3 regions of the Microbacterium sp. NPDC091662 genome follow, and region 3 is predicted to be linked to each of the others. Evidence: predicted binding sites of a transcription regulator. Region 3 holds the regulator's gene; each other region holds the start of a gene.
What was found. The regulator LexA, encoded in region 3, represses DNA repair genes until DNA is damaged. The targets are predictions, from matches to a motif close to TCGAACANNTGTTCGA.
Positions count from the first base shown of each region.

Region 1: a site for LexA is predicted at 3,471-3,486, ahead of ACIQLD_RS18430 (LexA family protein). Genes of this name have one in related genera too.
Region 2: a site for LexA is predicted at 6,527-6,542, ahead of recA (recombinase RecA). Genes of this name have one in related genera too.

Region 1 covers NZ_JBIVTM010000003.1:43,832-53,503, reverse strand. Annotated here, with positions in the region: partial or broken gene ACIQLD_RS18445 (hypothetical protein) at 515-823, opposite strand; gene ACIQLD_RS18440 (NAD(P)-dependent alcohol dehydrogenase) at 874-1,812, opposite strand; gene ACIQLD_RS18435 (TetR/AcrR family transcriptional regulator) at 2,006-2,668, shown strand; gene ACIQLD_RS18430 (LexA family protein) at 3,009-3,389, opposite strand; gene ACIQLD_RS18425 (HNH endonuclease family protein) at 3,793-4,587, shown strand; gene ACIQLD_RS18420 (hypothetical protein) at 5,037-5,690, shown strand; gene ACIQLD_RS18415 (hypothetical protein) at 5,714-6,415, opposite strand; gene ACIQLD_RS18410 (hypothetical protein) at 6,679-7,164, opposite strand; gene ACIQLD_RS18405 (Lsr2 family protein) at 7,173-7,508, opposite strand; gene ACIQLD_RS18400 (hypothetical protein) at 7,657-8,196, shown strand; gene ACIQLD_RS18395 (hypothetical protein) at 8,186-8,419, shown strand; gene ACIQLD_RS18390 (hypothetical protein) at 8,541-9,017, shown strand; gene ACIQLD_RS18385 (hypothetical protein) at 9,033-9,341, opposite strand; gene ACIQLD_RS18380 (hypothetical protein) at 9,344-9,672, opposite strand, start outside.
Region 2 covers NZ_JBIVTM010000001.1:741,356-751,027, forward strand. Annotated here, with positions in the region: gene ACIQLD_RS03615 (class I SAM-dependent methyltransferase) at 1-387, shown strand, start outside; gene dapF (diaminopimelate epimerase) at 424-1,296, opposite strand; gene ACIQLD_RS03625 (dihydrofolate reductase family protein) at 1,306-1,854, opposite strand; gene miaA (tRNA (adenosine(37)-N6)-dimethylallyltransferase MiaA) at 1,891-2,817, opposite strand; gene miaB (tRNA (N6-isopentenyl adenosine(37)-C2)-methylthiotransferase MiaB) at 2,814-4,361, opposite strand; gene ACIQLD_RS03640 (regulatory protein RecX) at 4,411-4,860, opposite strand; gene recA (recombinase RecA) at 5,280-6,329, opposite strand; gene ACIQLD_RS03650 (DUF3046 domain-containing protein) at 6,598-6,822, opposite strand; gene ACIQLD_RS03655 (helix-turn-helix domain-containing protein) at 6,841-7,149, opposite strand; gene ACIQLD_RS03660 (CinA family protein) at 7,291-7,776, opposite strand; gene pgsA (CDP-diacylglycerol--glycerol-3-phosphate 3-phosphatidyltransferase) at 7,773-8,348, opposite strand; gene ACIQLD_RS03670 (DNA translocase FtsK) at 8,348-9,672, opposite strand, start outside.
Region 3 covers NZ_JBIVTM010000002.1:966,231-975,902, reverse strand. Annotated here, with positions in the region: gene ACIQLD_RS18025 (DUF2809 domain-containing protein) at 1-183, shown strand, start outside; gene rplT (50S ribosomal protein L20) at 192-578, opposite strand; gene rpmI (50S ribosomal protein L35) at 613-807, opposite strand; gene infC (translation initiation factor IF-3) at 881-1,507, opposite strand; gene ACIQLD_RS18005 (DUF1844 domain-containing protein) at 1,763-2,161, shown strand; gene ACIQLD_RS18000 (hypothetical protein) at 2,198-2,617, opposite strand; gene ACIQLD_RS17995 (SseB family protein) at 2,641-3,438, opposite strand; gene priA (bifunctional 1-(5-phosphoribosyl)-5-((5-phosphoribosylamino)methylideneamino)imidazole-4-carboxamide isomerase/phosphoribosylanthranilate isomerase PriA) at 3,422-4,168, opposite strand; gene hisH (imidazole glycerol phosphate synthase subunit HisH) at 4,272-4,907, opposite strand; gene hisB (imidazoleglycerol-phosphate dehydratase HisB) at 4,904-5,521, opposite strand; gene ACIQLD_RS17975 (histidinol-phosphate transaminase) at 5,518-6,603, opposite strand; gene ACIQLD_RS17970 (LysM peptidoglycan-binding domain-containing protein) at 6,670-7,038, opposite strand; gene lexA (transcriptional repressor LexA) at 7,328-8,014, shown strand; gene ACIQLD_RS17960 (S9 family peptidase) at 8,104-9,672, shown strand, end outside.

The DNA of each region.
Region 1 (9,672 bases), on a different contig from region 3:
CCCACCTGAGGCTGCGTTGCTCCCTGAAGACCAGGAACGCCACCAACACGAATTGCCAGACTAGGCCTGCGGTGAGGAGCAGGATCAGCGATCGCGCGAGGGCCGAGGGAGTGTTCCAGCCGCTGGCCAGCAGGGGCGCGATCAGCCACGCCAGCACTGCCATCGGTAATGCTGCTGCGGCCCAGACTCCCACGATGCCGGGCAGCGTGAGTTGGCGGATCGTCGTGCTCTGTGGCGGCGAGTCCTCGCCGAACAGTGCCGGTTCCGATGTCGAGTGCGCACGGTTCATCGCACTGAGCCAGTTGCGGCGACGTGGCGGTCGGTACGGATGCCACGTGTCCTGCCGCACCAGCCGATCAGCCAGACAAGCAGTACGACCTCGCCGACGAATGTGAATTCGCCGATCATCGTCGGGTTGGCGGGGAGGAGCGCGATCGTCGCGGAGTCGATGGCACCCGGCCCCGGCGATGAGCACGAGGAGACCGATCCAGGTAGGGATGGTTGGCGATCGGATAACGGCAACGCCGACCACGGCGAGGTGAAGTCCGAAGATGAACAGGCCTGCGTCCCAGATTGCCTGGAACCGCTCGGTGTCGGCGGGCACCAGGAGGAATCCGGCGGCGACGGCGAAGACGGCACCGTAGGCGACCCGCAGTGCGGCAGCACTGAGGGCGAGGAGCTCACCACCCGATTTCAGAACCGGATACAGCGCGACTCCGGCGAGGACATCCAGTACCGCGATCACGAGTACGGTGAGGGCCGCGGCGCCGTTCGCGCCGGCGGGCAGCGCCCACAGCAACCCGAGTGGGGCCAGGACCACCATGAGCGCGAGCGAGATTCCTGCTACCAGTGCAGGGGTTCGTAGTGACGTGTTCATCGGTTTTCCTGTTCGTTGACGTGGATGGCGATTTTTCCCGCGACTGCGCCCGAAGCGAGTTCTTCGAGCGCTGTGGGCACCCCGCTGAGGGGGTAGGAGGCATGGACGTGGGGGCGCAGGCCGCCCTGGCTCGCGAGGTCGGCGAGTCTCACTAAGTCGGCGGAATTCGTGCGGACGAGAAGGTTCACAAACCGCTGCCCGCCCCACGCCATCCGCAACTGGTACGCGAAGGGGCGTCCATACCCTCCGGTCCAGGTGCCGCCTGACTCATTGCCGACGAAAATGAGCGTTCCGCGCGGTACGAGCGCCCCGCGCAGCGCGTTGAGGGAGGCGCCGCCGGCGCCGTCGAGGATCACGTCGTAGCGTTCTCCTTGCGCAAGAGCGTCTTCGCTGCGGTAGTCGATGGTCCGGGCGGCCCCGAGGCTCTCCACGAGATTCCTTTTCGAATCGCCGCACACGGCGGTCACGTCAGCACCCCTGAGCGCAGCGATCTGCACGGCGAGGCTGCCGACGCCCCCTGAGGCGCCGATGATGAGGACTCGCGTTCCCGGGCGGACCGTTCCATCAATGCCGCCGCGATCGAGTGCCTGCAGAGCGGTCAGGCCCGACTCGGCCAGGACGCCTGCTTCGGTGTCATCGAGCTCGACTGGTGCCGGCGCAAGATGGCTGGCTTTGGCCACCGCATACTCAGCGAAAGATCCTCGCGCAATGCCGAAGACTCGCTGTCCGAGCTGCAGAGAGCTCACTTCGGATCCCACGGCCACGACTTCGCCACACACATCCATGCCGGGCACGTTCTGTCGAGGCCGGCGCAGACCGGAAGCCACCCTGACCAGTCGCGGCAGGCCCGTCATCATGTGCCACACGCCACGAGAGACCCCGGCCGTTGACACTCGCAACAGAACCTCGTTCCGCCGAGGTGAGGGCACGGCCATACTTGACACCCGGAGTACTGCGGGCGGGCCGTAGCGATCATGCGTGACCGCAGTCATCTCCACTCCCTGCCCCCGATCCACGGATGCCACCTCGCTCGGAACGCTCATCATCAACCTCTCGTGGGACATATCACCTGCAATAACGTACACAGTACGGTACGATGTACTGTACACAGTACGGTAATGTCGGAGCATGGCAAACCCGCGAGCACCAAGAAACACGCTGACGCACGAAAAGCTGGTCGCTGCCGCGCTGCAACTGGTCGATGAGGACGGGATCGGTGCCTTCACGATCCGTGAACTCGCGAGCCGACTGCAGGTCCGGCCAATGTCGATCTATCACCACGCATCGTCAAAGGACGCCTTGTTGGACTACCTCGTGGACGCCGTCTTCAGTGAGGTGTACCTTCCCGAGGTGCACGGGCACTGGCGAGAGGAACTCACGCACCGGTCACGCTCCATGCGTGAAACGCTCGCACGTCACCGCTGGGCGCTTGCCGTCATGGAGACACGAGCCCACCCTGGGCCCGCAACCCTCACGAACCACGAAGCGGTGCTGGATGTCCTTCGCACATCGGGGTTCTCCCTGGAAGCTACAGCGCATGCCTACGCAATCCTCGATGCATTCGTGTACGGCTTCGCTTTGCAGGAAGCGATGCTCGAGACCGCCGGTCTGCCGATGGACTCGGCGCGCGTCATGCGTGGAATGGATCTCCGAGGATTCCCCCGTGTTGCGGAGATGGCCGCCGACTATGCGACAGCTGACGCCTATCCACTGACCGACACGTTCGACGTCGGTCTCGAGATCGTCATGGACGGCATCCAGCAGTTCACCTCAGCGGCACCTGCTTCCTGAACGTGATGCCTGGCTGGCGATACGAGTGAGGGTTCAGACCGCGGCAGGGCCAAAGAGGACGTTCGTGTCCGACGCTTACAAATCGAAGCGATGCCACGTGTAACGCGACGAGTGCAACGAAACGGCGTCAGTGCAACGGGAAGCTGTTCCCGACAGGTGACGCCGAGCCCCATCGGTGTTGCGTGACACACCGTGCCATCAGAAGCGGACCGTGTGTCACCTATACCTGGCTTATGTCATCGGAAAGCGATTCTGACAACCACCGCCGGCACACCCTCGAGGGTCGGATCAAAGACGCGCTCCCAGCTCACGTACGCCGAGTTCACATCGCAATGCCCAATCACCGTCGTGGCCGATGGAACCGGAAGGACACCGTGACGACGCCCCAGATGACCAGCTCGGAAAGCTCGTCGACGACGACATCCGGCCATTCCGTGCTCTCAGCTCGCAACGCCCAAGTGCCCCGTTCGCGCACCAGGCGCTTGATCGTGAATTCCCCGTCCAGGACAGCCACGACGACATCGCCGGCGTGCGGCACTTTGGACCGGTCGACTAGGACGACATCGCCATCATCGATGCCCGCGAGGGTCATCGACGTCCCGGCAACGCGGACCAGGAACGTAGCAGCCGGATCCTCGACCAGCATCTCCGTGAGATCGATGGGATTTTGCTCATAGTCCTGCGCTGGGCTGGGGAATCCGCAGGCAACGGCATCGAGCATCTGCGCCAGCGGGACTAGGGTGAGCGGACTCGCGACCGGGGACAGATCTACGATTGTCATTGCTTCCGCCTCCTCCCTTTATCGAACGGGAATCCGATAAGTGTATGCCGGTGGCGCGACGTTCCCAACTCATCATTGAGCCCACGGGGGTGCTCGGTATCATTGTTCGAGGCGCCCAGCCCTTTGGACTTCCAGATGAACTCCGATGATTCGTGTGACCTGACATCCGCGATCGGCTGGGCGCCTTTTCTCTTGCACCGGCCTACTCCAATGCCGTATATTTAGTGATGTCAGGTCACATAAAAGGAGATTTCGAGAACGGCCCCTCATCGCTCAGGATCGAGGTCGGCGTCCGATCTTTCCGCGCCCGCTCACCCATGGTGAGTGACGAACGGAGATCATCATGTCCCGCAAGAGAACCCGCAGCCTCGTTGCCCTCATCCCCATCGCAGTTATCGCCGCCATCGTGGCGTTCCTGCCGAACTGGGATAACTCGCCGGCGCCGCTGCCCGTCGTCCCCCCGTCGGCGCCGGCAATCGCCACCCCGACGCCGACATCGGCCGAGAGTGCAGCGCCCACCCCGACGGCGCCCACTACGCCCGCGAATGAGTTCACGGCTGCAGCTGCTGTCGCTGCAGCGCTACCTCTGGTGGACGTCGGCCAGGAGATACCCCCGTACCGCCGGTCCTCGTTCGGGACGGCATGGACCGACATCGACGGGAACGGCTGCCGGCAACGCGACGACGTCCTCGCCCGCGACCTGGTCGACGTCGTTCTCGCTGAGAACAGCTGCACGGTGCTCTCCGGAGTGCTCGAGCACGACCCGTACACCGGGCAGCGCATCATCTTCCAGCATGACCGGATCGCCGAGCCCGGCAACCGAGGATCGCAGGGGGTGCAGACCGAGCACATCTTCAGCCTCTATGCAGCGTTCGTCGGCGGAGCGTGGGCCTGGACTCCAGAGCGGCGCCTCGAGTTCGCCAACACGCTGGAGAACCTCATCGCGGTCCAGGGCAGCGCCAATGAATCGAAGGGTGAGGACGGCCCGGCGAAGTGGCTGCCGCCGGTCGAAACCGGGTACCTGTGCACCTACGTGCTCAAGTACACGCAGATCGCCCAGACCTGGGGCCTGGCAGTCGACGTCGCTGATCGTGATGCTCTGGTGCACACCCTCACCGTCTGCGGCGACCCGTCATGAGCAGCGCAGATCTGCTCGAGGATTCCTTCCCGCACGGATCCGTCGACGGATATCGCGACGGCTGCCGCGGGGCACTGTGTCCCGCCGTGATCTCCTGCCGCGACGTACACCGACGGTACAGCGGAGATTTCTCGTTCAGGAAGGCGATCGACGCCGGCGCCACGCTCGCGGAAATCCTGCAGCGCGATCGCGAGGCGCGCTCCCAAGCCCGCTCCCGATCGCTCACCCCCTCGAGCGCACCCCGAGAGAAGCCGGCACCCGCGCCGCGCACCGCGTCCCCCGCTCGGCGGCGGACGCCAGGGACCCAGCCCTCATCCGGGCCTGCCCGAACCTCTCAGCGGCGTGCGGCGCGGCCCACCCCGACACCGCCGCGAAAGCGACTGACCACGCCGACCCCGAGACCAGCACGGACACCCTCAGCTCCCATTGTGCGCACGGAGCCTGCGTGGGTGGCGCAGCTGAAGGAGCTGCACGCGGCTTCGCGCACCGATCGGGAGATCGCCGAAGCGCTGGGCGTCGATCGGCCCACTGCAGCTCGTCGACGTCGCAGCCTTGACCTCCCTCTCAACCCGGCGCCCCGCAAGACGCCGGCGGTGAAGCCGAGTCGGCCGAAGCGCTCCAAGTGGGACGGCGTCGAGCTGCAGCCGTGCGGCACATACGCCTCCTACGTGCGCGGGTGCCGATGCGAGCTGTGCGGTGAGGCACGGCGGACCTACCACCAGGAGTACGTCGCTCGGCGCAGAGCCGAGGGCATCCCCGCCGAGCATCACGGCACGGCGTACGGCTACCAGCTGGGGTGCCACGACCGAGACAGCTGCCCGTCCACGCCCGCCTGCTCCGATGCGTCAATCGCTGAGGAGCGGCGCCGCCGGCGGGAGGCGGGGATCCCCGCACAGCCCCCTCGCGTCGATGCCGCCCCCGTTCGCGAACACGTCCGCAACCTGATGAGCAACGGACGAAGCGTCAAGGCAATCGCCGCTGACGCGGATGTCTCGCTGTCCGGGCTGAAGATGCTGCTCTACGGCCGCTCCGGTGCACGCAAGGGCGAGATGCCCACGAAGATCGATGTCACGAAGGCGACGAAGCTTCTCGCCCTCGCCTGATCGCTGACTACCGGCGGGGTTGCTCATGACGCCGCGGCGGGATCTTCATCGAGCCAATGCGCCGGGGCCTCTTCCGCCCAACTCTCGAGCGCGCTCGCATCAAGGCCGTAGTAGCTGGCGATCGTGTGGGCGGTCTTGTAGAGGATCAGGCAGCCGAGGCGGACCTGGAAGTCGAGGACGTCGGGGTTTACCGGATACGACCAGGACGTCACCCCTTCGGACTCCTCGGCCACCGACTGCGATGCCAGCGACGTCACCGAGGGGTGCGATCGGTCGGACAGGACGTCGTAGACCCCGCTGCCCTTGGTGAAGTTGAGCGAGACGAAGAGATCGATCGCCCGGCCAAGACCCAGCATGGTCTCCCCGCCGATCCGCCACTCAACGATCTTCTCCGGGCCGTCGAGGGGTGTGTCCACGTCTGAGAACAGGCTTCCGATCCGTCTCAGCAGATTGTCTCGGTCCCGCTTGAGGGCCTTCGCCAACGGGGTGGAATGTTTGCTCGCGGTGTACTTGTCTCGCTGCAGCGCTGAGGCGTGCTCGAGCATCGCGCGAGCCACCCGGCGAGATGCAGCACCGCTTCCCTCGAGGGGCTGGAGCAGCCATGCCACTCTGCCCGCATGCTCGAGCTCCGCGCGCACCAGCGGCCAGACAGCCAACGGCACCAACGGCTCCGCGCGCAGCTGCGTCCCGACAGACTGCAGCAGCAGCGCGATCGCGTCGACCATGCGCCCTGACATGTACCCCGCGGCGTGCTCCTCGTTCGCCCCAGCTGCAGGAAGTTCCCGGTGAGCCTCTGTCGCGTCGAGGGCAGCTTGCGAGCCCGGGCGAGCGCCCGCCCCACCCTGCCGGGCGACAACGCGCCAGGCATCGACGAGAGAGTCGCTCAGGTCAGCGAGCGCAATGGGATCGCGCTTCTCTTCTGCAGTAGCCATGTGCACCAGCCGTTCTGTTCGAGGACACCAGCCCCCTCATTGTGGCCGAGAGGGGCTCAGCGTTTCCGGTTCGCGAACGGCCACCGCCCATAGACGTCCGCGAACGCCGCCCGATATCGGATCTCGACGTCTTCCGCAGACTCGCCGGGCGTGAGCGCCCAGGCCACGAGGAGATCGTCCTGATCGGCCAGCTGCCAGATCGAGCGGCCTCCCTGATGGCTCGATCCCTTCCGGGCGTACTGGCCCAGACGCTTCCGCAGTCCGCCCACCTTCGCCTCCGCCTTGCCGATGTACACCACAGGAGTTCCCGGCACCCACCGCGCAGCAAGGTCATCCACCGGGTAAGCCGAGCCCGCTCGAGCGCGCGTCAGCTCGAGCATGGCCGGCGGCGTGGTCGCCGGGCGCAGCACGACGTAGATCCCCGCCTCGCGAGGCACGCTCGCGCCGGCGAGATCTCCGAAGCGGACGAAGCCCTCAAAGCCGACCGCCGCGAGCGATACCCGGTCCCACGCTTCGGGCAACGCCAGCGCAACGCCGACCATCAGCAGATCTACGCCGGCCGCTTATTCGCGAACGCGATCTTCACCTCGCGTGAGATCCGGCCCTTGTCCGCGACCTCGAAGCCGTTCTCTCGCGCCCACTTCCGGATCTCCTCGAGCTGGCCGGCCATAAACTTCGCCGGCTCAGAGTTGCGCTGCACCCTCGGCGCACGTCGCCCGGCTTCAACGAAGGGAGCGAGCGCGGCCGTGAGCTCGTCGGCATGCGCAGCGCTCAGATCGATCTCGTAGTCACGGCCGTCGAGCCCGAAGCGGATGGTCTTCCCATCGTCTCCAAGTTCTGTGCCGTCGAGGTCGTCAATGAGCTGGTGAATGATCTGGCGCGCCATGCGGTCACGATATCCCAGCACGCATCACAAGCCCGAGATCCTCGCGGCCGCCAGATCTTCCCCAACCATTACCCCAACTTGGTTGACAGCGTGGGATCTAACCCGTATATTTAGCGATGTCAGGTTACACATTTCATTGGAGGTTGAGATGGAAGTCATCATCGTCCCTACAGACACGATCGATCTGCTGATCACGGCAGCCATGCTCGGATTTCGCCCAGACGATTCCCGAGCATCGGCGCAGCCACGACAGATCCTCGAGCTGGCCGATCGCTATGGGCAGAGCCTGGTCGACGAGAACCACGCCTCGGTCTCCGCGGCACGAGGCACCTCGTTTCCCGCCCCGCGCTACGAGTGGACCCCGGTCTTCGATCTGCTCTGGCGCGATGCCGGCGCAGATCTTGTCACAGACGAGCAAGCGCTCCAGCTCGAGCGCAGCCAGCTGCTCGTCGTCGAGAACTCCCGCGAACACGACGGCTGGGAGGGAAGCCTCGCGGAACGGTTCATGGACCGCCTCGCCACCGCGCTCTCCGGTCGGCTCCGGGACTGGCCCCTCGAGGCCGACCCAGACAACGTCGGGGTGATCGAGCACCGCGGCCTGAGTAGCATCGATGGTCGCTGGACCAGAGAGTCACCGAACGCCCGCACCGCCGGCGCAACGAACGCCGGAGCTCGCGATGACCGTTGAGCTCCTCCGCAACGATCCCGAGCTCGACGAGCTCGTCCGTCGATCGCAACGAGTCATGCGGACCATGATCTTCCTGCTCATCAGCGCGGGAGCGGTCACGTTCGCATGGTTCGCCCGAGAGTGGCTGTGGCACTTCACCGTGCTACTGCTCTTGACCTCATCCACCTTGGTGCTGATGGTGATCGCGACCGTGTCGGTCGTGGACGCCCTCCGGGACCACTGAACACGAAGAAGGCCCCGGAGGATGCAGCACCTCCGGGGCCAGGCGACATCGGGTGTCACGCCACGCTCATTGTCTCATATATGAAAGCTGCAGACCAGAAATCGGCGATAGGAACCCCGCGATGAACACACACTCCCTCTCCCTCGAGGAGATCGATGCGCTGCGCGCTCGGCTGCGCGAAATCGCTGCGCTCATCGCTCGACAGGAAGCCCGTCATGGGGAGCTTCGACAGCTGCAACTGGACCAGATTGGGATCGCCCTTCGCCATGGCGCCAACGTCAGCCAGGCTGCGCGCGAAAGCGGTCTGAGCCGCTATTGGCTCCTGCAGGCCGTCCCCCGGCTGCCGCAGTCGCCGGATGTCCTACCCGATCCGGCTACCCGGGATGGTGCGATCGTACGGATCCGCGAGATCCGTACGGAGTTGGAGACGGTCATTGCGCCGGCGCTCCTCGAGGGCCGAGCCGATCGCGACGAGATCATCCGCGCGTTGGCGCCGTCGATGGGCCGGTCACGCCTCCCGCAGCAGGACGTCGCCGCGGACGCGGGCATCTCGTCAGAGTGGATCCGCCGACTCCTGAAGGAGCAGCCCAAAAGCTGAGGATCGCACCCGGCGTCAGTCAAGTGCGAGCTCGAAGGCCGCGGCGTCGACGTCGAGTGTGACCTGCCGGGCATTGTTGCGGTAGATCCTGGCGGGGAGGACGGTCAGACGGTCGCCTTTGTGGATCAGTGTGCGGGCGAGTTCGGCGCGCGGTCCGTCCGCGTGCACGCTATACCCCGGCCCGGTGGATGGCTCGAGGTGGAATGAGACGTGCGCGGTGTGGTCGGGCAGCGCCCAGGTGAACGTCGGGGGCGTTGTCACGACGCCGGCGATCGGGGCAAATGTCCCCTGCCCTTCGATCATCTCGACTGCGGTGGTGGTCATGATCAATCTCCTTCATCTTGTTGGTCGCCGACACCTTCTGTGCCGTCGGGACGTTCTGAGACTTCGCGATGCGCGAAGCGTGCGCGGGCGTCGACGACTGAACCGGAGGACGGTGCACAGCTCGAGCAGACGTCATCCTGGTCGTCGAGCCACCAGCAGCCGCCCAGGCAGGCACGCTCGTCAGTGCACCCGCAGACACGGCACGTCCTGATCAGCTCGAGGGTGACGTCGATGCCGAGACGGTCGAGATCCTCGGCCATTGCCGTGACTCGATCGAGGAGTTCCTGCGGGGCATTGGAGGAGACGCCGATGTCGACGCTCACGGGCGCTG
Region 2 (9,672 bases), on a different contig from region 3:
GCCGTCGATGTGAATGAGCGTGCCCTCGATCTCGTGCGTCGCAACGCGGCAGCTCTCGGGCTCACCAATGTCAACGCATCTCTGCCCGACGATGTTCCCGAGCACGTCTCCTTCCGTACGATCCGATCGAATCCGCCGATCCGCGTCGGCAAGAACGAACTCCACGGACTTCTGGAGCGATGGATCCCGCGCCTCGACGAGCGCAGTGATGCCTGGCTCGTCGTGCAACGCAATCTCGGCGCCGATTCGCTCCAGCGATGGATCGGGTCGACCTTCCACCCCGGCTACAGCGTTTTCCGCACCGCTACCGGCAAGGGCTACCGCATCCTCAAGGTGCGCAGGCACGGGAACCCGCCGACGGAGCCGATCGTCCTCGACGGAGCCTGACCGCGCTCATTCGCGCGGACGCGCCGGACCGGTCTCTCAGGCGAGGTCGACCTCTCCCTGGAACACGAGCTGAGCCGGGCCCGACAGAGCCACGTGCTCGCCGTCCTCCGCGGGGAACATGCGAACGCCGAGCGTGCCCCCTGGAACCTCGACCTGCCAGTTGCTCGGCGCGTTCTCGCCCGCCCAGTACCGCACCGCCAGGGCCGTCGCCGCAACTCCGGTGCCGCAGCTGAGGGTCTCCCCCACACCGCGCTCGTGGACGCGCATGCTCACATGTCCGATACCGTCACGCACGAGCGGTTCGCCGGGAACCACGAACTCGATGTTGGCCCCTGCCGGTAGCAGCGGGTCGAGGTCGGGGGCACGGTGCAGTTCGAGCGACGCGAGCTCTGCCTCGGAGGCGAGCGCCACCACGACGTGCGGATTCCCGACGTCGATTCCCAGCCCCGGCCGTGTGACGGACAGCCCGTCGACGCGCACGAGCGGGTCGTCACCGGACAGCTTCCACCGGCCGAGATCCACCTGATACCCCGTGGCGCTCCGGGTGACGTCGCGCACTCCTGCCCTCGTGCCGATCGGCAACGTCGAGCCGGGCTCGATCGTCGCGAGGCCGGAGCGCACGAGGTAGTGAGCGAATACGCGGATGCCGTTTCCGCACATCTCGGCGATCGACCCATCGGCATTGCGGTAGTCCATGAACCATTCCGCCTGCGGCTCCTCATCGAGCGCCGCCGCACCCTCGGGAATCGCCGACGACTTCACGACGCGAAGGATCCCGTCAGCGCCGATACCGAAGTGACGATCGCACAGCACGGCGACCTGCTCGACGGTCAGGTCGAGGTCACCGTCGGGATCAGCGATGATGATGAAGTCGTTGCCCGTGCCGTGACCCTTGGTGAATGCGACCATGGGTCCAGTCTAGAGAGCGTCGAGGACCCCTCCGTCCCGTGCGAGTCGGTACCGACCGCAGAGGAAGTTGCGGTTTCGCGCAACCTCGATCAGCTCGAGGTCGAGCCGGCGCGGCAGCAGTGGGGCTCCCGCGCCGAGAGTGACGGGGGCGTACTGCACCCACACCTCGTCGAGCAGCCCGGCATCGGCGAACTGGCCGGCCAGATCTCCGCCGCCCACGACCCAGAGGTCTCTCCCGCCGGCCGCCTGCTCCATCTCCGCATGAACCGTTCGGATGTCTGCCTGCGTCAGTCGCACATCGGCCCCTGTCGGCAACGACAGCTCACGGTGCGTGAAAACCCACGTGGGCTGGGTGTATCCCCATCGGCCCTCTTCGTGGCGCATCACCCATTCATACGTCGAGGCGCCCATCGCGAGAGCGCCGATGTTCCTCTCGAAGCCCGTGTACGCCATCGGACCGTCCTGGTCGATGTCCTGCGTGAGCAGCCAGTCCAACGAGTGCTCCTCGGTCGCGATGAAACCGTCGAGGCTGGAGGCGGTGTAGAAGTGGGTCGTCATCCCACGAGGGTCGCAGGTGCTACCGACATCGGGAGATCAGGCGTGTAGGAGCGCGGCGGCCGGAGCCGGAGCATCCCACCATTCCAGATCGGGATACCGCTTGAACCAGGACACCTGGCGGCGGGCATAGCGTCTCGTGAGCGCCTGGGTCTGCGCGATCGCGTCACGTTCTGTGAGGTCTCCGTCGAGCTGCGCCAGCGCCTGCGCATATCCGATCGCACGAGGAGCCGTCCCGCCCTGTTCGAGCCCGTTGGCGCGAAGCTGCGCGACCTCGGCGAGGAGCCCCCCGGCCCACATGCGTTCGACTCGGGAATCGAGGCGCTCGACGAGAGCGGGGCGATCGACGTGAAGACCGATCAGGCGCGTGTACGGATGCCAGAGGACCGGCTTCTCCGGAAGGGAGGCACCGTGCGTCTCACTGCCCTGCTCGAGGACTTCGAGCGCACGGATGATGCGGCGCGGATTCTGCGGATCGACCCGCGAGGCCGCCTCCGGATCGAGAGTCCGCAGACGTTCGAGAAGGTGCGCGGAGCCTCGAACCTCAAGCTCGCGTTCGAGATTCTCCCGCAGTGCGGGGTCGCGCGGAGGAAATCGAAAGTCATACACGACACTCGACACGTACAGGCCGGAGCCCCCGACGAGGATCGCATCTCCGCCTCCGCGGTGGATCTCGTCGATCGCCTCACGAGCTCTCGGCTGGTACCACGCGACAGCTGCATCCTCGTCCACGTCGAGCACGTCGAAGAGGTGGTGCGGGATGCCCCGGCGTTCAGCCACCGAGACTTTCGCCGTACCGACGTCCATCCCGCGATAGAGCTGCATGGCGTCGGCGTTCACGATCTCGGCAGGGTTCCCCTGCGCGCGCAAGGTCTCGGCCAACTCGATCGCGAGATCGCTCTTACCGGTGCCGGTCGCCCCGACGATGGCCCAGAGGCGTCGTCCGGTCCTGTGCGGTCCGGTCACACGCCCACACGCAGTGTGGGCAGACCGAGCGACACGGCCTTCGGTGCACCGTCGCCGCTCGGGGCAGGAACCGCGCACGATTCCGACTGCGAGCGATCCCAGGCGTCTCCACCGCGGGTCCGACGGATCTTCAGGGGTGCGCCTGTCGGGTCATCCGCGAGCAGATGGAACGGGGCGCCGTGCGTGACGGTCACGGTGACGACGTCACCGGGGCGAGGAAGATCAGAGCCCGGAGTCACCTCGAAGTGCACCAACCTGTTGTCTTCGGCGCGCCCCGTCAGACGGTGGGTCTCGGTATCCTTCTTGCCTTCGCCGGTCGAGACCAGAACGTCGATCTCGCGGCCGACCTGCTTCTGGTTCTCTTCCAGTGAGATGCGTTCCTGCAGAGCGATCAGCCGGTTGTAGCGCGCTTGCACGATCTCCTTGGGAACCTGATCCTCCATCGTCGCCGCGGGAGTGCCCTCGCGGATCGAGTACTGGAAGGTGAACGCGCTGGAGAATCTCGCCTGCTCGACGACCCGCATCGTGTCCTCGAAGTCTTCTTCTGTCTCACCAGGGAAGCCGACGATGATGTCGGTCGTGATGGCGGCATTCGGGATGCGGGCACGAACCCGGTCGAGGATCCCCAGGAAACGCTCACTCCGGTAGGAGCGGCGCATCGCCTTGAGGATGCGATCGCTCCCCGACTGCAGCGGCATGTGCAGCTGCGGCATCACGTTCGGCGTCTCGGCCATGGCGTCGATCACGTCGTCGGTGAAGGCCGCGGGATGGGGGCTCGTGAACCGGATCCGCTCCAGCCCTTCGATGTCGCCGGCCGCGCGCAGGAGTTTGCCGAATGCCTGGCGGTCGCCGAACTCCACACCGTAGGAGTTGACGTTCTGGCCGAGAAGCGTGACCTCGATCGCGCCGTCTTCGACCAGGAGACGGATCTCGTTCAGGATGTCGCCGGGACGACGATCCTTCTCTTTGCCACGCAGGCTCGGAACGATGCAGAAGGTGCAGGTGTTGTTGCAGCCGACCGAGATCGAGACCCAGCCGCTGTGCGCCGAGTCGCGCTTGGTCGGCAGCGTCGAAGGGAACACTTCGAGCGACTCCAGGATCTCGAGCTCGGCGTCGCCGTTGTGCCGCGCGCGCTCGAGCAGTCCCGGCAGGGAACCCATGTTATGCGTTCCGAACACCACGTCGACCCAGGGGGCCTTGTCGAGCACCGCCTGCTTGTCCATCTGCGCCAGGCATCCCCCGACGGCGATCTGCATGCCGTCCTTGCGACGCTTGACGGAGGCGAGATGCCCGAGGGTGCCGTACAGCTTGCCCGCTGCGTTGTCGCGGACAGCGCAGGTGTTGATGATCACCACGTCGGCCTCGTCGCCGTCGACAGCTCTCACGTAGCCGGCGCTCTCCAAGGAGCCCGAGAGCCGCTCGGAGTCGTGCACGTTCATCTGGCACCCGAAGGTGCGCACTTCATACGATCGCTGTCGTCCGTCGTCGTCGACGGCTGCCGACGACGCGCCGATGATCGTCGGTTCGCTGCGCGGGATAGTCATGATCACCCCATTGTACGAGCCGTTGCTGAGCAGGTGCGGCGTCGTGGCTTCAGTCCGAGTCGACGAATCGGACCCCGGAGGTGGAACCTCCGAAGGAGTACTCACGCAACGCAGCCTTCGCAGCTTTCATCGCCACCGCGCCGTTGTAGCCGCGCCGTGAGAGTTGGCCCACCAGCCGCCGGAGCGCGGTGTCGTGATCGAGTCGACTCATCGACCTCGCCTTGCCACGCGCGAACTCGAGCGCGCGTTCGTCATCGTCGTCCGGAAGGTCGTCGAGAGCGTCGTCGATCAGGTCGCGCGGAATCCCCCGCTGTGCGAGCGCGCGGGACAACGCGACCCGTCCCTGCCCTTTCCGCTCGACACCCGAAGTCACCAGCACCCGGGCGAGGGCGGCGTCGTCGAGATAACCGCGACGAGAGAAGTCGTCGATCACATCGTCGACGACGCCACTGTCGAGACCGACGCCCCTCAGCACCTGCCGCGCCTCGGAGATCGACAAGGATCGAGCCCGCAGCTTGCGGACGAGAGACTCCTCCGCCGCCGTACGAACCTCATCCGGCGATGCTGTCGCTTCCGCGCCGGAATCGTCAGTCGTTCCGCCACCGAGTGCGCGGAGGTGAGGAACGGAGTTCGCCGGGTGTGAGGCCGCAGTGACGGAACTGCCCCGGATCCCCCGTGCGGGATGACGATCGCTGGGGGTACCCGCGTCGGACGCGTCGATGCGCGAGGCCCTGTCCGGAGGGGCGTCCCATGTCGTGCGCCACGCGGCCGCGTCGCTCGTGCCGGAATCGCTCGTTGACCCGTCGTCGTCCTCCGGCAACCGAGCAGGCGGCGTGTGCGCAGGCTTCATTGACGCACCGCCGAAGAGGGGGATGATGGGGGCGATCCGGTCCGGGTCGCCCCCACGGGTGTCGCTCATCAGGCCGGACGACGCTCAGCGAGCTCGTCTGCAGCCGGCGGCACCGCAACGGGGCCGCCGATACCGAGCTTCTGCTTGATCTGCGTCTCGATCGCCAACGCGATGTCGGGGTTGTTCAGCAGGAACGTCCGCGCGTTCTCTTTACCCTGGCCCAACTGGTCACCGTCGTAGGTGTACCACGAGCCCGACTTCTTCACGATGGCGTGCTCGACGCCGAAGTCGATCAGGCTGCCCTCGCGCGAGATGCCGACGCCGTAGAGGATGTCGAATTCCGCCTGCTTGAACGGCGGTGCCATCTTGTTCTTGACCACCTTGACCCTGGTGCGGTTTCCGACGGCGTCGGTTCCGTCCTTCAGGGTCTCGATACGACGGATGTCCATGCGCACCGAGGCATAGAACTTCAGCGCCTTACCACCGGCGGTGGTCTCAGGCGAGCCGAAGAAGACGCCGATCTTCTCACGAAGCTGGTTGATGAAGATCATCGTCGTATTGGTCTGGTTCAGGCCACCGGTGAGCTTGCGCAGCGCTTGCGACATGAGTCGCGCCTGCAGACCGACGTGCGAGTCGCCCATCTCGCCCTCGATCTCGGCGCGGGGCACGAGCGCCGCCACGGAGTCGATGACGATGAGGTCGATGGCTCCCGAGCGCACAAGCATGTCGGCGATCTCGAGCGCCTGCTCACCGGTGTCGGGCTGCGACACCAGAAGCGCGTCGATGTCGACGCCGAGCTTCGCGGCGTAGTCGGGGTCGAGCGCGTGTTCCGCGTCGATGAAGGCGGCGATGCCACCCGCGCGCTGCGCGTTCGCGATCGCATGCAGTGTGAGGGTCGTCTTACCCGAGGACTCCGGTCCGTAGATCTCGACGATTCGACCACGCGGGAGGCCTCCGACGCCGAGAGCGACGTCGAGGGCGATGGAGCCAGTGGGGATGACGGCCACGGGGGCGCGCTCATCGCTGCCCAGCCGCATGACCGAGCCCTTTCCGAACTGGCGATCGATCTGGGCGAGGGCGGTCTCGAGGGACTTCTCGCGGTCGGCGGGTGATGGCATGATGTGCTCCTTCTGCGCGCGTGATGCCGCCTGTAGGCTGTCGCGGCTCTCCCGGTTGGGAGAAACTCTCCGACAAGGCGTAATGGCTCTTCGGCTTGTTTTCCACCGTAGGAGAGGCCACCGACATCGACGCGGAGAGCTCACCTACCGTGCAGAACAGATTCTCTGAACCACTTGTGCAGAAGACTACGCCCGCTTCGAACAGATCTTCGACGACACGCCGCGAATAGCGCGTCGTGTCCCGTAGGCATCGGAGATCGACGGAGGCTCAGCGTCCGCGCGGCTCCTGCCGACCGACACCATGCCGTCTGTTCTCCGGAACATCCATCTCGACGCACAACGCCAACCAGATATCGCGCGGCGGCGTTCCGTCGGCCAGCGCTTCGACCGCCGTTCTTCCGCCGACGGCACTGAGCGCCAGGTCGTTCACCAGAGAGGACGCGCGCGCCTGGAACTCTGTCTCGACGGCGCGAAGGAATTCGCTACGACGCATGGCTTCCCCGACCGGGGATCAGTGCAGCGAAAGCTGAGGTTCGATCGACGCGACGAGGTCGTCGGGGACGACGTCTGGGAAGACCTGGATGCCCTCGAGCACCGAGATACGGTCTCCGACCTCGCGCATGATCGTCGAGATGGGAACGTCGAGAGCGTCTGCGACGGAAGCGAGAATCTCGCTCGACGCCTCCTTCTGCCCACGCTCGACCTCACTGAGGTAGCCGAGCGCAACCGACGCCTTGCTTGCGACCTGCCGGAGCGTGCGCCCCTTCTGCAGGCGGAAGTCCCTCAGCACATCGCCGATTTCCTGTCGTACAAGAATCATCGGAACCTCCTCCCCATGTGATCGTTCGAGGTCTCCCCCGATGAGACAGCCAGTCTAGTACCCCTGGCATGCACAGAATCTACCCCTGCACTCTGTGGTTTAAGTGTGAGCACATCAGACATAACCACCCCGGGAGTCCTGCTATTCCGCCAGCATCCCCAGTAGTTCTTCGAGCGCAGCCGAGACCGTCTGCGCACGGATCGACTCGCGATCTCCGACGAAACGGAAGGCCGTCGTCCTCATCGCCGCCGGCGTCGCCAGTCCGATGTGCACCGTGCCGACCGGTTGCCCGTCGGGGGAATCCGGACCGGCGATTCCCGTCGTCGACACTCCGACATCGGCCGGCGAGCCGCCGATGCTCACCACGCTCCTCACTCCCTCTGCCATCTGCAGCGCGACCTGCGGATGCACCGGCCCGTGCACGGCGAGAAGATCCGCATCGACGCCCAACACGGATGCCTTGACCGGCGTCGCGTACGCCACCACCCCGCCGAGCAGCACCGTGGACGCACCGGGAACCGATACCAGGTCGGCACACAGGGCGCCTCCGGTCAGCGACTCCGCGACGCCGAGCGTCCATCCACGCCGGCCCAGCGCCGCCAGGACGGCGGCAGCCGCATCGCTCACGACTTCCGGCGCGAGCCGCGGACCTGCGCCACGATGTAGTCGATGCCGCTCGCGACCGTGAGCACCAGGACGATGAGCATGAGGATGAAGGTGATCAGCGTCCACGCATCGAGACCGACGAGGTAGTGCAGCGGGAGCAACGCCCAGCCGAGCGCCACACCTTGGAACGCTGTCTTGATCTTGCCCATCCAGGCCGCAGCCACGACATGCTCGCTGGCGACCATGAGCCGGTGGATCGTGATCCCCCATTCGCGCACGAGGATGATGGCGACGATCCACCAGCTGACCTCGCCGAGGATGGCGAGTCCGATGAAACCGGCACCCGTGAGCATCTTGTCGGCGATGGGATCCCAGAGCTTGCCGAAGTCGCTGACGATGTCGTACTTGCGCGCGAGGTAGCCGTCGACCCAGTCCGTGGAGATCCCCACGATGAAGATGACTGCGGCCGCCCACCGGAGGCCGGGCTCGGCGAGACCGTAGGTTCCGCCCAGCAGTAACAGGACGAAGAAGACGACCGCCAGCGGGATGCGCGCGACGGTGATGGCGTTGGGCAGCTGTCGAGGGATGGCCATCAGTCGCGTCCCGTCAAGCCCCAGGCGTCTTCGTCGCCCTCGGCCTCGACCTCGGGAAGCCCCTCATATTGCGCAGCGATCGGGTCGTGCATCTGCGGCAGGGGTGGCACCGGCGGAGCGACAGGGGCGGCGGAAGCGGGCGGCGACGCCGGAACGTCGTCCCCGCGCAGCTTGGCCATCACCTGTGGGAGCTGCTCGGCCGTGGCCAGCACGTCACGCGCCTTGGATCCCTCGGACGGACCGACGATCTCGCGGGACTCGAGAAGGTCCATGAGACGACCGGCCTTCGCGAACCCGACACGCAGCTTGCGCTGCAACATCGACGTCGAACCGAACTGAGACGACACGATGAGCTCGGCAGCGGCGAGCAGAAGCTCCAGATCGTCGCCGATGTCTTCGTCGACTTCCTTCTTCTTGGTCGGCTCCATCGCCTCCTGCACGTCGGGACGATAGTCCGGACGTGCCTGACGGGTGACGTGCTTGACGACCGCGTCGATCTCCTTCTCATCGACCCACGCGCCCTGCAGACGGAATGGCTTCGACGAACCCATAGGCGAGAACAGTGCATCACCCTGACCGATGAGCTTGTCGGCGCCCGGGCTGTCGAGGATGACCCGGCTGTCGGTGACACTGGTGACCGCGAACGCGAGTCGTGAGGGCACGTTTGCCTTGATGAGTCCGGTGACGACGTCGACGCTCGGGCGCTGCGTCGCGAGCACCAGGTGGATTCCAGACGCACGCGCGAGCTGGGTGATACGCACGATGGAGTCCTCCACGTCGCGCGGGGCGACCATCATGAGGTCGGCGAGCTCATCGACCACGACCAGCAGGTACGGGTACGGCTTGAGGACGCGTTCGCTGCCCACCGGCACCTCGACCTCCCCGGCGCGAACGGCACGGTTGAAGTCGTCGATGTGGCGGAACCCGAACGACGCGAGGTCGTCGTACCGCATGTCCATCTCCTTCACGACCCACTGCAGCGCCTCGGCCGCCTTCTTCGGGTTCGTGATGATGGGCGTGATCAGGTGCGGGACGCCGGCGTAACTGGTGAGCTCCACACGTTTCGGGTCGATCAGGACCATGCGCACATCGGCGGGACGCGCCCGCATCAGCAGGCTGGTGATCATGGAGTTCACGAAGCTGGACTTACCGGAGCCAGTGGAACCGGCCACCAGGAGGTGCGGCATCTTCGCGAGATTCGCGATGACGATGTTGCCACCGACGTCCTTGCCGACGCCGATCGTCATCGGATGCGTGCTCTTCTGCGCGGCGGGCGAGCGCAGCACGTCGCCGAGCGCCACCATCTCCTTGTCGGCGTTCGGGA
Region 3 (9,672 bases):
GCGGCCGCGTTCCCGCCGAGCCGACTCGTCCTCGGCTCAGGCTTCGACATGCGCGACATCGCCGTGTACGCGGGCGCGGTCGTCGTGACAGCTGTGGTCGACGCCGCCGTCACCCGCTCGTTCGCCCGTGCTGCGTCGAGAAACGCCACAGGGCGCCCTCCCGAAGGAGAGCGCCCTGTGTGAAGAGGTGCTTACGCAGCCGACTTCGGCGCGTTGACGTCGGAGGGCAGAGCCTTCTTCGCCGTCTCGACCAGCGTGGTGAACGTCGCCGCGTCGTTGACCGCGAGGTCGGCGAGCATGCGACGGTCGACCGTGACACCGGCGATGCCGAGGCCCTGGATGAAACGGTTGTAGGTCATGCCGTTCTGGCGAGCCGCAGCGTTGATGCGCTGGATCCAGAGACGACGGAAGTCGCCCTTGCGCTTGCGACGGTCACGGTACGAGTAGACCAGCGAGTGGATGACTTGCTCTTTGGCCTTCCGGTACAGGCGCGAACGCTGTCCGCGGTAACCGGAGGCGCGCTCGAGGATGACCCGGCGCTTCTTGTGGGCGTTTACTGCCCGCTTGACTCTTGCCATTTTCCTGTGTTCCTATTCGTGCGTTCGGCGCGCGTCAGCGACCGAGAAGCTTCTTCGCGACCTTGGTGTCAGCCTTCGACAGCACCTGGTCCTGGTTCAGACGACGGGTACGACGGCTCGACTTGTGCTCGAGGTTGTGGCGCATCCCGGCCTGCTGCTTCTTCAGCTTTCCGCTTCCGGTGATCTTGAAGCGCTTCTTAGCACCCGAGTGGGTCTTCTGCTTCGGCATCTTCTCTTCCTTCGTATGGCGCCTTATCAGGCGACGGTGTCAACCCGCGGTGCGGGAGTTCTGGGGGCGGGAGTCACTCCGCCGGGGCTGCGGCCGGTGCGTCCGACTCGCTCTTCGCGTCACGGGCGGCCTGCTTGTTCGCGGCACGCTGAGCATCGCGCACGGCGTTCTGCTCCTGCTTCGCCTCGGACTTGCTCTTGAGCGGAGCCACGACCATGACCATGTTGCGACCATCGATGGTCGGGTTCGACTCGACTGTGCCGAACTCGGCCACGTCTTCAGCGAACTTGCGCAGCAGACGAACGCCCTGCTCCGGACGCGACTGCTCGCGACCGCGGAAGAGGATCATGGCCTTGACCTTGTCGCCCGCCTTGAGGAAGCCCTCGGCGCGCTTGAGCTTGGTCGTGTAGTCGTGAGCTTCGATCTTCAGACGGAAACGGACTTCCTTGAGGATCGTGTTCGCCTGGTTGCGGCGAGCTTCCTTTTCCTTCTGGGCGGCCTCGTACTTGAACTTGCCGTAGTCCATGATCTTGACGACGGGCGGCTTCGAGTTGGGGGCGACCTCGACGAGGTCGAGATCGGCTTCCTGCGCGAGGCGCAGCGCTGCCTCGATGCGGACGACGCCGATCTGCTCACCCGCGGGGCCGACGAGGCGGACCTCGGGGACGCGGATGCGCTCATTGGTACGGGGATCGCTGATGCGGAACTCCTTAGACGATGTGATTCGGCCACCGCGATGCTGTCTGCATCACGGGCGAAATCGGAATCGTCCCCGCCCACCGGCATTCAGACGCCGGCTCCGCACCCTGTCTGCCGGTTCCGTCTTGCGAACGGAGCCGGTGGAGTGCAAGACCCGGTAGCCTTGAACGGCAAGCGCGGGTGGGAAGTGAATCCTCTTTCGATCCGGAGCATGACGCTCCGGAGCCCGCCAAAGTCTAACAGAAAGCAAGGCGAAGTGACGAACCAGGCACCGGACGAGGCTGCACGCGAGCGCGAAGAGCGCTGGGCACGTCAGGAGGAGGCCGCATCGTCGGCCACCCGAGACATCGCCGATGTACCCGCTGTCGAGGTGATCACCACCGCCGCCGTGCACCTCATGAGTGCGGCAGCCGTCAAGCTCGGGCTCGCGGATGATCCCGACGCGGCGGCGCAGATCGACCTCGACGAAGCGCGCAAGCTCATCAACGCCCTGGCCGGCCTCATCACCGCGGGCGCCCCGGAGATCAGCGACATGCACGCCCGTTCCCTGCGCGACGGTCTCCGTTCGCTGCAGCTCGCCTTCCGCGAGGCCTCAACGATCCCCGACCCGATCGGCAAGGGCCCTGGCGAGAAGTGGACCGGCCCGGTCAACTAGTTTGCTGTGGCGAGTGCCCGGTCGAAGGCATAGGGATCAGGGCTGCAGGATCAGAGGGTCGGCGGTGGAGGGGCCACCGCAGGGAGCATCGGAATGGGTCCAGGCGATCGCCTGGACGGACTCGTGGATGAGGGTTCCCTGCGCGTCGAACAGGCGGATCTCGACGAAATCCGCGACGTCCATGCCGAACGCGAGGCTCCAGGTCCCGTTGTCCTGGAGCGTCGCCATGTACATGTTCCCGGACGAGGCGCCCTCCTCCCCCGGCGCCCGTGAGCACTCGCCCTCGGCGCAGAATTGCACGTCGGCCACGCCGGGGTAGGCGCTCACGTCGACGGTGACGGCGCTCACGTAGCCGATCGCGGGGCAGGCACCGAACGTCACGCATCCCGTCGACGTCGCGACCGTGGCGCCCAGAAGAGCGAGGACCGCGATGGCGCGCAGCATCATACGGGACATGGCCCCGATCGTAGCGAACGCGGTCAGACGCTGCGGCGGAGCTTCACGGTGAGAGAGTCGGCGAGCACGGCGATGCGGTCATCCGAGGCCCAGCGCTGAGCGAGACGCGAGAGCACGGCATCGAGCACCTCGCGCTCCAGCCCGTCGACGAGTTCGAGGACCACGATGAGTTCCGGGCCGCGGAGTCGTGCATCGGGGTCGCCCGGAGCCACCGCGACATCGATCACGGCCAGTTCGTGCGCCACGCTCTCCTGGAGGGCGGTGAACACCTCCGTCGACAGGAAGCTCGGCTCCCAGCGCTGCTCCTGAGCGATCGCCCAGACAGCGGGACGACGGATCACGAACTCGGTCTCGGATGTCGGGTCGAGCACGATGAGATCGGTGTCCTCCGCCGACGCCGCCAGGGCGGCGCGAATGGCCTCGACGGGGATCGGACGCGCCGTCGGATCCCACGCCTGCATGGCCTGCACCGACGAGAACACCGGTTGTACGCGACGACCGTCCGGAGCCGCAACCGTCACGATGGAGAGCTCCTGCGTCTTGTCGACGGTGAGACCGCTCGGCGCGACGCCCTCGTCACCCTTCTCGGCGATCAGCGGGATCAGCACGCGCGCGGCGCGGAACGCGTCGACGACCTCGGCTTGGCTGCCCTCCCCCGCGCGGAAGCGCAGGAGCGCCGCCAACAGCACGGGATCGGCGGAGCCGTCGTCCGCTGCGTGCGGGTTCGACTCGAAGGCGCGCCCCTCCCAGGGCACACCCGCCGAGTCGCCGTGGTTGTGCGATTCGGGCCCGCAGGCGTGCGCGTCAGTCTCCTGCGACATCCAGTGCCTCAGCCAGCGTGAACGCGCCGGCGTAGAGTGCCTTGCCGACGATCGCTCCCTCGACGCCCAGCGGCACGAGTTCGCGGAGCGCGGCGATGTCATCGAGGCTCGAGATCCCGCCGGAAGCGACGACCGGCTTCGGGGTGCGCGACGTCACCTCGCGAAGCAGTTCGATGTTGGGGCCGCGAAGCGTGCCGTCCTTGGTCACGTCGGTGACGACGTAACGGCTGCAGCCCGCGTCTTCGAGGCGGTCGAGCACCTCCCAGAGGTCACCGCCCTCCTTGGTCCATCCGCGGGCGGCAAGGGTCGTTCCGCGCACATCGAGACCCACCGCGATCGCCTCACCGTAGCGGCCGATCACGTCGGCGGCCCACTCCGGGTTCTCCAGTGCGGCCGTGCCCAGGTTGATCCGGGTGGCGCCGCTCTCCAGAGCCGCCTCCAGCGTCGCATCGTCGCGGATGCCACCGGAGAGCTCGATGCTCACGCCCTTGAACTGCTTGATGACCTTGCGCAGGATCGGCGCGTTGCTGCCGCGACCGAACGCGGCGTCGAGGTCGACGAGGTGGATCCACTTCGCGCCCTGTGACACCCACTCTCCTGCGGCGTCCAAAGGGTCGCCGTAACTGGTCTCGGTTCCGGCCTCACCCTGGGTCAGGCGGACGGCCTTGCCCCCGGCTACATCGACCGCGGGAAGGAGCGTGAGCGAGGGGGACTGCGCGAAGTCGTTCATGGGGTCCTTGGATCGGGAAGCTCAACGGCCCGGTGCGGGCACGAGAACCGAGGGTAGTCCGCCGGACGGCGGGGAACAAAACGGGTGACGCCTGCCGGCGGTGTCAGAGACTTCCGACCCAGTTGCGTAGCAGCTGGATGCCGGCTTCCCCGGACTTCTCCGGGTGGAACTGGGTCGCCGAGAGCGGACCGTTCTCGACCGCAGCGAGGAACGGATCCCCATACGTGGTCCAGGTCAGGACGGGCTGGGGGAACGGCGGGATGACGTCCAGCTGCCAGGACTGCGCGGCGTACGAATGCACGAAGTAGAAGCGCTCCTGCTCGATGCCACGGAAGAGCACGCTGTCCGCACCCGGCTCTACCGTGTTCCAACCCATGTGCGGGAGTACCGGGGCGTTGAGCTCGGTGACGGCGCCCGGCCACTCGCCGAGTCCCTCGGTGTCGTGTCCGCGCTCGACGCCGTGCTCGAACAACACCTGCATTCCGACGCAGATGCCGAGGACCGGACGACCACCGGCCAGACGGCGGTCGATGATCTCATCCCCTCCGTGGGCGCGCAGGGCATCGCGGACGGCCTGGAACGCACCGACTCCGGGCACGACGAGCCCATCCGCCTCGAGAGCGGTGGCGCGGTCACGGGTCAGCACGGCATCCGCGCCGGCGGCGACCAGCGCCTTGACCGCCGAGTGGACGTTGCCCGACTCGTAGTCGAACACCGCGATGCGAGGCGCTGCGCTCACAGTGCACCCTTGGTGGACGGAATGCCGTCGACGAGCGGGTCCAGCGACTTGGCCTCACGGAATGCACGAGCGAACGCCTTGTACTCCGCCTCGGCGATGTGGTGCGGATCGCGACCACCGAGCACGCGCACGTGCACCGTCAGAGCCGCGTTGAACGTGATGGCCTCGAAGGAGTGACGCACCAGCGAGCCGGTGAAGTGCCCCCCGATGAGGTGGTGCTCGAAACCCGCGGGTTCCCCCGTGTGCACCAGGTACGGGCGACCGGAGATGTCGACCACGGCCTGAGCCAGGGCCTCGTCGAGCGGAACGAGCGCATCGCCGTAGCGGGAGATGCCGGACTTGTCGCCCAGGGCCTCGAGAATGGCCTGACCGAGCACGATCGAGACGTCTTCGACGGTGTGGTGCGCGTCGATGTGGGTGTCGCCGGACGCACGCACCGTCAGATCGGTCAGCGAGTGCTTCGCGAAGGCGGTGAGCATGTGGTCGAAGAACGGCACGGATGTATCGATGCGACTCGCCCCCGTGCCGTCGAGGTTCACCTCGAGCTCGACCGTGGACTCCGACGTGCTGCGGACTCGGTTCGCGGTGCGCGGGGACGGTACGGGGGTGCTCATGAAGCTGATCCTATCGAGGCCAGGGCATCGAGGAACGCCGTGGTCTCGGCCTCGGTACCGGCGCTCACCCTGAGGTGTCCGGGGATGCCGACGTCGCGCACCAGCACGCCACGGTCGTACAGCTGCTGCCAGGTGGCCCGCGGGTCGGCGACGCCGCCGAACAGGACGAAGTTCGACCACGACTCGTGCGGCTGGTAGCCGAGCGCTTCGAGCGTCGCCGTGATCCGGTCGCGCTGCTCGACGATCTCGTCGACCATCGCGAGCATCACGTCGGCGTTGCGCAGCGCCGCGACGGCTGCAGCCTGGGTGAGAGCGCTCAGGTGATAGGGCAGGCGCACCAGTCGCAGGGCATCGATGAAGGCCGGGTCGGCCGCGAGGTAACCGACCCGGGCGCCGGCGAACGCGAACGCCTTGCTCATGGTGCGCGAGACCGCGAGCCGCGGACGCCCGTCGAGCAGCGTCAAGGCGGAGACCGCGTCGCGCGGAGCGAACTCCTGGTAGGCCTCATCGACGATCACGATGCCTCGGGCCGCGTCGTACACGGCTTCGATGACGTCGAGTTCGAGCGGGGTACCGGTGGGATTGTTGGGAGAGCAGAGGATGACCACATCGGGATCGGCGGCCTGCACCTGCTCGGCCGCCTCGTCAGGGGTGATCGTGTAGTCGGGCTGGCGGGTGCCGGCGATCCAGCGCGCACCGGTGCCCTGGGCGATGAGCGGGTACATCGAGTACGTCGGCGCGAAGCCGAACGCCGTGCGCCCCGGCCCCCCGAATGCCTGGAGGATGTGCTGGAGCACCTCGTTGGAGCCGTTGCCCGCCCAGATCTGCTCCGGCGTGAGGCCATGCCCCAGGTACTCTGCGAACGATTCACGGAGCGTGGTGAACTCGCGGTCCGGATAGCGATTGACATCGCGGATCGCGACCGCGATGTCGTCGAGGATGTCGCTCGCCACCGCATCAGGGATCGGATGCGTGTTCTCGTTCACGTTGAGCGCGATCGGGAGCGGCGCCTGCGGAGCGCCGTACGGCGTCAGTCCGCGAAGATCGTCACGTAGCGGGAGATCGTTGAGGGAGAGGGTCACCCTTCCCATGTTAAGCGGCGCCTCGTCTCGATGACGCAACGTTGCTGCAGCGCGGAAGCAGCCGGATCAGTTCACATACTGTGCCGGGATGGCGAGTGTCTGGCCGATCTGGAGTTCGCCGCCGCGCAGCAGGTTCATCCGACTGATCTCACCGATGACGTCACGCGGGTCGGCGTCGGGTGCGACGCTGGTGGCGATCGACCAGAGGGTGTCGCCGGGCATGACGGTCACGGTCTCGACGCTGACGGCTGCGGAGTCTGCGCCCGAGGCGATCGCGCTGCCGCCGCTGAGGGCGGCGAAGGCGATGCCGATCGCGAGCGGCACCGAGGCGAAGGCCAGCAGCACGGCGCGGCCACGCGTCGTCAGTCGGAGTCGCGTCGAAGGACGGGTCGACGCCGGAATGACCGCTGCGGTGCTGAGGCTGATGCTGCTCATGTGGTGCTCCTTAGCCTGTCCCGGAGCGATGAGGCTACCGGGGAAGTTGGCGTAGCGTTCGCATTCCCGTCTCGGCCGGGAGCCGTGAATGCGAAGCTACGTACCGAAGATATCTTCGAGTTCGAACATCTGTCAACTATTCTTCGAAACCGGATAGAGAAATGAGCCGACACGCTCGAACAGATCTTCCAGATCGGCCCGTTTCTCGGATACGGTTTCGATAAGGACACCCCACCACGGGCCTCCGACATTCGAAGAGGGACGTCGGATCACGCACTGAAGGAGCACCATGAGCGAGAACTCTGCCCCCGAGTCGGAGGCACCGCGCACGCGCCGCCGGAAGAGCCTCAGCCCGAAGCAGATGGCGATCCTCGAGGTCATCCAGAACTCGATCGCGCACCACGGCTACCCGCCGAGCATGCGCGAGATCGGCGATGCCGTAGGCCTCAAGTCCCTCTCCAGCGTCACCCACCAACTCGGCCAACTCGAGCTCAGCGGCTACCTGCGCCGCGACCCCGGGAAGACCAGGGCCATGGAGGTGCTCATCGATCTGCCGGGAGCGAGCACCGAGAACCCCGCGGACGTGGCGACGCCCGTCGGCGACGCCGCGCTCGTCCCCCTGGTCGGACGCATCGCCGCCGGCGTGCCGATCACCGCCGATCAGCAGGTCGAGGAGATCTTCCCGCTCCCCCGTCAGCTCGTGGGCAAGGGCGACCTGTTCATGCTCAAGGTCTCGGGCGAGTCGATGATCGACGCCGCCATCTGCGACGGCGACTGGGTCGTCGTCCGCTCACAGAACAGCGCCGAGAACGGTGAGATCGTGGCGGCCATGCTCGACGGCGAGGCCACGGTCAAGGTGCTGCGCCGTCGTGACGGCCACACCTGGCTGCTCCCTCGCAACTCGGCTTTCGAGCCCATCCTCGGCGACGAGGCCGTGATCCTCGGCAAGATCGTGGCGGTACTGCGCGCAGTCTAGACGCGAGAGCACGACGAAGGCCCTCCCGGGCTTCCGGGAGGGCCTTCGCGTATACACATGCCAGCACCCGCGCCCCATAGGCTCGAAGCATGTCGTCGTCGCCCTACGGTTCCTGGTCTTCGCCCTTCTCCGCTGCCTCTGTCGCGGCGTCTTCTCCTCGTATCGACGGCGCCCGCTTCGTCGGCACGGAGATCTGGTGGGGAGAATCTGTTCCGACCGAGAAGGGCAGGGTGACGGTACGGAGTTCCTCGGGCGCCGAGATCCTCCCCGCGCCGTGGAACGCCCGCTCCCGAGTGCACGAGTACGGCGGCGGTGCGTGGACGGCCGATGACCGAGGGACGCTCTACTTCGTCGATGCCGCGGACCAGCAGGTGCGCCGTCTGAACGCCGACGGGCACCTCGTCGTCCTCACCGCACCCGGGCCTTCGCACGGCGGTCTGCGCATCCAGAACGGCCGCCTCCTGGCTGTACGTGAAGACCTCTCGACGGTGCCACATCAGCGTTCGATCGTCGAGATCCCGCTCGACGGGTCCGCCGCAGCCGATACGTCGGCCGTCAGGGTGATCGTGCAGGGCGAGGGATTCTTCGCCCATCCCGCCCTCTCCCCGGATGCGACCCGGGTGGCGTGGGTCGCTTGGGAACCAGGGCAGATGCCCTGGGAGGGCGCGAGGGTGCAGGTCGCCGAGGTCGACGGGGGCATCCCCCGGACCATCCCCTCGAGGGCGGCGCTGCAGCCGGAGTGGCTCAGCGACGCGGAACTGGTCTTCGCCGACGATCCCGACGACCGCTGGGCACTCCAGCGCGTCAGTCTCGACGGGGCGCTGCCTTCCGGCGCGACGCGACCGCTGGCCCCGTCCGATGCTGACACGGGCTACGGTCTCTGGGTGCTCGGCAACCGCTGGTACCAGCCGTTGAACGACGGCCGTATCGTCGCCGTCCGCACGAACGGGCGCGACGCGGTCGTCGTCATCGATGCCGAAGGCGGCGAGAGCGTCATCGAGTTCCCCGGCGATGGCCACGTGAGCGTCGACGATGTCGACGGCACCAGGGTGCTCCTCTCCGGCAACGGCTCGCGGGTGACGGCGGGTCTCTGGTGCGTCGACATCGCATCGGGAGAGGTCGTCGCGGTGCGCGGTGGAGAGCCCGTCGATCCGCGTTGGATGCCCGCGTCGATGCCGATCGACATCGACGGTCCGCACGGCACGGTGCACGCCTTCGCCTACCCTCCGGCGAACCCGGATGCGGTGGCGCCCGATGACGAGCTCGCGCCCTACGTCGTGCTGGTGCACGGCGGACCGACGGCGCACGTCACCGGCGCGGCCTCGGCCGCGATCGCGTACTACACGAGCCGCGGGATCGGTGTGCTCGACGTGAACTACGGCGGATCGACCGGCTACGGCCGCGCCTACCGCGAGCGTCTCGACGGCCAGTGGGGCGTCGTCGACGTCGACGACGTGATCGCCGCTGCTCGGGGCTTGGCGGACGCAGGGATCGCCGACCCCGACCGCATCGCGATCCGCGGCGGATCCGCCGGTGGCTGGACCGTGCTGTCGGCGCTGGTACGCGGCGGAGCCTTCGCCGCGGGGATCAGCCGTTACGGGGTCGCGGACCTGCGCATGCTGGCGGCGGAGACGCACGACTTCGAGGCGTCGTACATC